2 linked regions of the Variovorax paradoxus genome follow. The protein of the gene in region 1 interacts with the protein of each later gene in a pairwise test. Links are inferred from orthologs where the notes say so. Each region holds a gene or a part of one and is shown in the gene's direction. Other genes may lie near its edges.

Region 1 (3,230 bases):
AAGAAGACGCGCTGATCCCGACCGTGTGCCACAGCCTCGACCAGGCTCTGGAATACCTCGACAAGGACCGTGCGTTCCTGACCAAGGGCGGCGTGTTCACCGACGCGTACATCGATGCGTACATCGAACTGAAGATGCAGGAAGTCACGCGCTTCCGCATGGCGACCCATCCGGTCGAGTTCGACATGTACTACTCGCTCTAAATCGGCGGGCGCAAGCCCCTGACGGGTAAGTAAGACAGAAAGGACGGCTTCGGCCGTCCTTTTTCATTGACGCGGAACATCTTGTCACCGATGGAGTCGAATTGCAGGAAAATGCGCCTTTGTCGCGGCATCCACCGATTCACATGAAGACTGCTTCCCTCATTTTTCTGGCTGGTTCATTGTTGGCCCTCGCCCTGCCTGCCTCGTCGCAGGAGCGCGTGTGGCGTTGCGGCAATGAATACACCAACAACTCGACGATTGCCCAGCAAAAAGGCTGCAAGGTCATGGAAGGGGGCAACGTCACCGTCGTGCAGGGCTCCGGAATGCCGGCGCCCAAGTCTTCGGGTGGCGGCGGTGGTTCCTCGGCCGCACGTGCGCCGGCCGGCAGCCCCCGCGTGGAAGGCGTCGACCAGCGCGCCCGCGACGGCGAGGCCCGTTCGGTGCTCGAAGCCGAGCTCAAGAAGGCCGAAGCCCGCCAGGCGGAGCTCCAGAAGGAATACAACAACGGCGAGCCCGAAAAGCAGGGCAGCGAAGGCCGCAACTACCAGAAGTACCTCGACCGCGTGGCCGAAATGAAAGCCGAACTCGCGCGCAACGAGAGCGACATAGCGGGCATTCGCCGCGAACTTGGCCGCCTGCCGGCCAGGCAGCAGTAGTCAACAGGACGATCAATGGCATTTGGGAAGAAGGCGGCCGGCGCCACTCCGCGCTTTCAGTCCTTCGACCTGCTCTCCACGCTGATTGCGGTGGTCAGCACCAATGGTTCGGTGCTGTTTGCCAATGCGGCGCTCGAAGACGCGCTGGGCACGTCGCGCCGCACGCTCGAAGGTTCGCAGTTCGGGGCGTGCTTTCATGAACCGCACGTGCTGCGCACCGCCATCGACGGCGCGCGCAGCAACGACTTTGCCACGCTGCGCTACGAGGCCTTCCTGCGCCGCGTGAACCATGAACTGATGCCGGTGCAGGTCACGCTTGCGCAGGGCGACAAGCAGGGCGAGCTCATCATCGAGATGTCGCCGCTCGAGCAGCAGGTTCGGCAAGACCGCGAAGAACGCCTGCTCGACCAGGCGCAGGCCAACAAGGAGCTCATTCGCAACCTTGCGCACGAGATCAAGAACCCGCTCGGCGGTATTCGCGGCGCGGCGCAGTTGCTGCAGATGGAGGTCGAGTCGCGCGATCTCATCGAGTACACGCAAGTCATCATCCATGAAGCCGACCGGCTGCAAACGCTGGTCGACCGGCTGCTGGCACCTCACCGGCGCCCGCACGTGGTGGGCGACGTCAACATCCACGAAGTGTGCGAGCGCGTGCGATCGGTCATTCTTGCGGAGTTCCCGCGCGACCTGCACATCGAGCGCGACTTCGACGTCTCGATACCCGAATTTCGGGGCGACCGCGAACAACTCATCCAGGCCACGCTCAACATCGTGCACAACGCGGCGCAGGCCCTTGCCGAGCGCCGCGCAGCGGGAGACGCGCAGATCACTTTCAAGACGCGCATCGCCCGACAAGTGATATTCAACAAGCAGTGGTATCGATTGGCACTGGAATTGCATGTCATCGACAACGGACCGGGTGTGCCGGACACGATCAAGGACCGCATCTTCTATCCGCTCGTATCGGGCAGGGAAGGCGGGACAGGGCTTGGATTGACGCTCGCGCAAACTTTTGTGCAACAGCATCACGGCGTGATCGAGTGCGACAGTGTCCCGGGCCGAACCGATTTCAAGATATTGATTCCGCTGCCCTAGCAGCCACGGCAACAAGGAGATGCATGAAGCCGATCTGGATAGTTGATGACGACCAATCGATCCGCTTCGTGCTGGAGAAGGCCTTGTTGCGCGAAGACCTGCCCACGCGCAGCTTCACCAACACGCGCGAGGTGCTGGCCGCCCTCGAACTTGCCGCCGACGACGAACAGCAGGGCCCGCAGGTCCTGGTGAGCGACATCCGCATGCCCGGCGGCTCCGGGCTCGACCTGCTCGACAAGATCAAGGCCAAGCACCCCGGCCTGCCCGTCATCATCATGACGGCGTTCTCCGACCTCGACAGCGCCGTTTCGGCGTTCCAGGGCGGCGCCTTCGAATATCTGCCCAAGCCCTTCGACCTGCCGCGCGCCGTGGAGCTGATCCGCCGCGCCGTCGACGAAAGCCAGCGCGAGGAAGTGGCCGAAGAGCGCATGGTTGCCGCACCCGAAATGCTGGGCCAGGCACCTGCCATGCAGGACGTGTTCCGCGCCATCGGCCGGCTTTCACAGAGCAACGTCACGGTGCTCATCACGGGCGAATCGGGTTCGGGCAAGGAACTGGTGGCGCGTGCGCTGCACAAGCATTCGCCGCGCGCCAACGGGCCCTTCGTGGCCATCAACACCGCGGCCATTCCCAAGGACCTGCTCGAGAGTGAACTCTTCGGCCATGAGCGCGGCGCCTTCACCGGCGCGCAAACCATGCGGCGCGGCCGCTTCGAGCAGGCCGAGGGCGGCACGCTCTTTCTCGACGAAATCGGCGACATGCCTTTCGACCTGCAGACGCGCCTTTTGCGCGTTCTGAGCGACGGGCATTTCTACCGCGTGGGCGGCCACAACTCCGTGAAGGCCAATGTGCGCGTGATCGCAGCCACGCACCAGGACCTGGAGCAGCGCGTCAAGCTCGGCGGCTTCCGCGAAGACTTGTTCCACCGTCTCAACGTGATTCGCCTGCGCCTGCCGGCGCTGCGCGAGCGCGGCGAAGACGTGCCCGCACTCACGCGGCACTTTCTGCAGGTGAGCGCACGTCAGCTCGGCGTCGAGCCCAAGCGCATTTCCGATGCCGCATTGGCCAAGCTCGCCGCCTTCAGCTTCCCGGGCAACGTGCGCCAGCTCGAGAACATCTGCCATTGGCTCACCGTGATGGCGCCAGCCCAGCTCATCGAAGCCAAGGACCTGCCGCCCGAAGTCATGGCCGCTGGCGCCGGTGCGGAAGCCCACGCTGGCGAAGCTGCCGTTGCCGCAACCACGACCACCGCCCTGCAACCCGCGACGCTCCTCTC
Region 2 (3,315 bases), 800 kb from region 1 along the record:
ACGCCGCCAGCGTGATCACGGAAGGGCGCATTCTCGAGACCTACGCCAAGCGCGAACTGCCCAACTACCAGGTCTTCGACGAGCGCCGCTATTTCACGCCAGGGCAGGGCACCTGCGTGTTCGAGGCCGGCGGGGTCTCGGTGGGCCTGCTCATCTGCGAGGACGCCTGGTTCGACGAACCGGCCGAACTGGCCCGCGCGGCCGGCGCCGAGGTGCTGGCAGTCATCAACGCCTCGCCGTACCACGTGGGCAAGGAAGGCGAACGCGTCGCGCGCATGGCCGACCGCGCCCGCGCCGTGGGCCTGCCGCTGGTCTACGCGCATTTGGTCGGCGGACAGGACGAAGTGGTGTTCGACGGAGCGTCGTTCGCCCTGAACTCCGACGGCGCCCTGGCCCTGCAGGCGGAGAGCTTCAGGGAGCAACTGGTTTTCATGGAACTGGTGCGGCCGTCGCAGGGCGGCGAAGGCATCGGCTTCGTGGCCGAGCCGGGAGCAATAGCGCCGCCGCGCGATGCCGAGGCCCAGTTGTGGAATGCACTGGTACTGGGCGTGCGGGACTACATCGGCAAGAACGGCTTTCCAGGCGCCATCCTGGGGCTCTCGGGCGGCATCGATTCAGCGCTGGTGCTTGCCATTGCGGTCGATGCGCTCGGCAAGGACAAGGTGCGCGCCGTCATGATGCCTTCGCCGTACACGGCGGACATCAGCTGGATCGATGCGCGAGAGATGGCCAACCGCATGGGTGTGCGCTATGACGAAATTTCGATCAAGCACACCTTCGAGTCGTTCAAGGGCGCGCTCGCTGATGAGTTCAGGGGCCTGCCTGAAGACACGGCCGAGGAAAACATCCAGGCGCGCATTCGCGGCACCCTCTTGATGGCGCTGTCGAACAAGTTCGGCTCGATTGTTCTCACCACCGGCAACAAGAGCGAAATGGCCACCGGCTACTGCACGCTGTACGGCGACATGGCGGGCGGCTTCGCGGTCATCAAGGACCTGCTGAAGACCACCGTGTTTGCGCTGGCCCGGTGGCGCAATGCCCATGACCCGTACGGCACCGGCGCGTCGCCGATTCCCGAGCGGATCATCACGCGGCCCCCCAGCGCCGAACTGCGGCCCGACCAGACCGACCAGGACAGCCTGCCGCCGTACGACATCCTCGACGGCATCCTGGCACGCTACATGCAGGACGACGAGGGCATCGACGAGATCATTGCGGCGGGATACGAACGCGCGGTGGTCGAGCGGGTTGCGCGGCTCATCAAGATCAATGAATACAAACGGCGCCAGGCGCCAGTGGGCATCCGGGTCACCCATCGCAGCTTCGGCAAAGATTGGCGTTACCCTATCACCAGCAAATTCAACGAAACCGCCGGAGCGCAAAAACCATGAAGCAGATCACCGCCATCGTCAAACCCTTCAAGCTCGAGGACGTGCGCGAAGCGCTGGCCGAAGTGGGTGTTACAGGCCTCACGGTGACCGAAGTCAAGGGCTTCGGGCGCCAGAAGGGGCACACCGAGCTCTATCGTGGTGCGGAATACGTGGTCGATTTTCTGCCGAAGATGAAGGTCGAAGTGGTCGTCAACGAGGGCGACGTGGAACGCTGCATCGAAGCCATCGTCAATTCGGCCCGCACCGGCAAGATCGGCGACGGGAAGATCTTCGTCACCGAAGTGGAGCGCATCGTGCGTATCCGAACTGGCGAAGAGAACGAAAACGCCGTGTAAGAAGGGCCGTGCGCCAGTTGGGCTGCGGCTACAGGTTTTCAGCCAGGCGGTCGCTGCGGGGATGCAGCGGCACCTGGGCCCGCAACGCGGTGAGCAGTTCAGTGGGGTCGGTGCCCGTGCGGATGAGTTCCATCTGCCATTCGCCCATGAATCCTTCGCGCACACTGTGCGCCAGGAAGCCCAGCAGGCCGTCGTAGTAGCCGGCGGTGTTCAGGATGCCGGTCGGCTTGTCGTGATAGCCGAGCTGGCGCCAGGTCCAGATCTCGAACAGTTCCTCGAAGGTGCCGATACCGCCCGGAAGGGCGATGAAGGCATCGGCGCGCTCGCCCATCATGGCCTTGCGCTCATGCATGGTGTCGACCACGTGGAGTTCGTCGCAAAGCGTGTTGGCCAGCTCGCGGTCGACCAGCGCCTTGGGAATGATGCCGACCACCCGGCCGCCGGCGTTGCGGGTGGCCTCGGCCACGGTGCCCATCAGGCCGGTGCGCCCGCCGCCGTAGACCAGCTGGCCGCGATGCTGGCCAATCCATTGCCCGACGGCTTCCGCGGCCTTGGAAAACTCAACGCGCTCGCCGGGACGCGAGCCGCAATACACACAGATCGAAAATTCAGGATTCATGCCGCAATCATGCCTCGTGCGGCAGGCGCTTTCATGACGCAAAGCGCTGCCACAGGGCTGCGAGCCAGATGCCTCCGCACAAGGTGAGCGACAGCAGCACGGCGGCGCTGCCCATGTCCTTGGCGCGCTTGGAAAGGTCGTGCCATTCGGGGCCGATGCGATCGATGGCGGCTTCGACCGCCGTGTTGAGCAGTTCGACGATCATCACCAGAATGGCGCTGCCGGCCAGCAGGGCGACTTCGACCCAGCCGCGGCCGAGCCAGAAGGCGGTCGGAATCATCACGATGGCGATGATGGCTTCCTGGCGGAAGGCCGGTTCGCTCCAGCCCGCGCGAAGGCCGTGCAGCGAGATGAGCGTGGCGTGCCAAACGCGCTCGAAGCCCTTGCGGGCTTTTTGCGGATTGACGGCGGGATCGGGTAATTTGGGCAAGGCACTCATCGGCGGCTCATTGGCTTGGAGGTGATGAGCCGCGTGCCGGCCCAGGCGTCATGCCAGAACTGGCGCTCGGGGTGGAAGCGGGCCAGCAATGCCCAGACGGCGACCCATCCGAAGATCAGAACCGTCGATTCTCCTCCCGAAAGCTTGAAAGGTGCGATGGCTACCAGGGGTGGCAGGAACCAGATCCAGCTCAGCAGGTAGCGCGCCAAGGCCCGGCGCTGGCTCACGGGACGGCCGTGCAGGTCGACGATGCGGATGTTCCAGGTTTTCATGGCCAGTGTCTGGCCGCGAGCCCAGAACCAGACGAAATAGACGCCGAACACCACGAAGAGGAAGGCCTGGAGCAGGTGCCGGCGGGAATCCATGGCGTCTCGCATCTGGCCGAGCGTGCTGAACAGCCAGCCTGCCACGAACACCACCGCGAGCAGGAGCATGCCTTCATAGAGCCAGCACGCCATGCGGCGCCGCAGGCCGGGCACTATCGAAAGGGGAGCGCTGCTCGAAGAGTCTGCGGGAGAGGAAGGGGAATTC

Evidence for each region.
Region 2: the proteins of glnL (region 1) and QHG62_RS09615 interact in binary tests that used the Escherichia coli proteins (3 or more experiments, as listed by UniProt). The link is inferred for Variovorax paradoxus from one-to-one orthologs.

What each region holds. Positions count from the first base shown.
Region 1 is NZ_CP123990.1:1,167,924-1,171,153, forward strand. The notes cover bases 1-2,914. They hold glnL (nitrogen regulation protein NR(II)), read left to right. Parts: upstream 1-874; coding sequence 875-1,954; downstream 1,955-2,914. Other genes in these bases: glnA (type I glutamate--ammonia ligase), read left to right, coding at 1-203; QHG62_RS05660 (hypothetical protein), read left to right, coding at 347-859; ntrC (nitrogen regulation protein NR(I)), read left to right, coding at 1,978-2,914. Outside these bases: more of ntrC, read left to right, coding at 2,915-3,230.
Region 2 is NZ_CP123990.1:1,963,489-1,966,803, forward strand. The notes cover bases 58-3,056. They hold QHG62_RS09615 (P-II family nitrogen regulator), read left to right. Parts: upstream 58-1,387; coding sequence 1,388-1,726; downstream 1,727-3,056. Other genes in these bases: QHG62_RS09610 (NAD+ synthase), read left to right, coding at 58-1,391; QHG62_RS09620 (TIGR00730 family Rossman fold protein), read right to left, coding at 1,755-2,345; QHG62_RS09625 (diacylglycerol kinase), read right to left, coding at 2,377-2,784; QHG62_RS09630 (RDD family protein), read right to left, coding at 2,781-3,056. In the rest of the region: more of QHG62_RS09610, read left to right, coding at 1-57; more of QHG62_RS09630, read right to left, coding at 3,057-3,315. UniProt on the Escherichia coli protein: P-II indirectly controls the transcription of the glutamine synthetase gene (glnA). P-II prevents NR-II-catalyzed conversion of NR-I to NR-I-phosphate, the transcriptional activator of GlnA. When P-II is uridylylated to P-II-UMP, these events are reversed.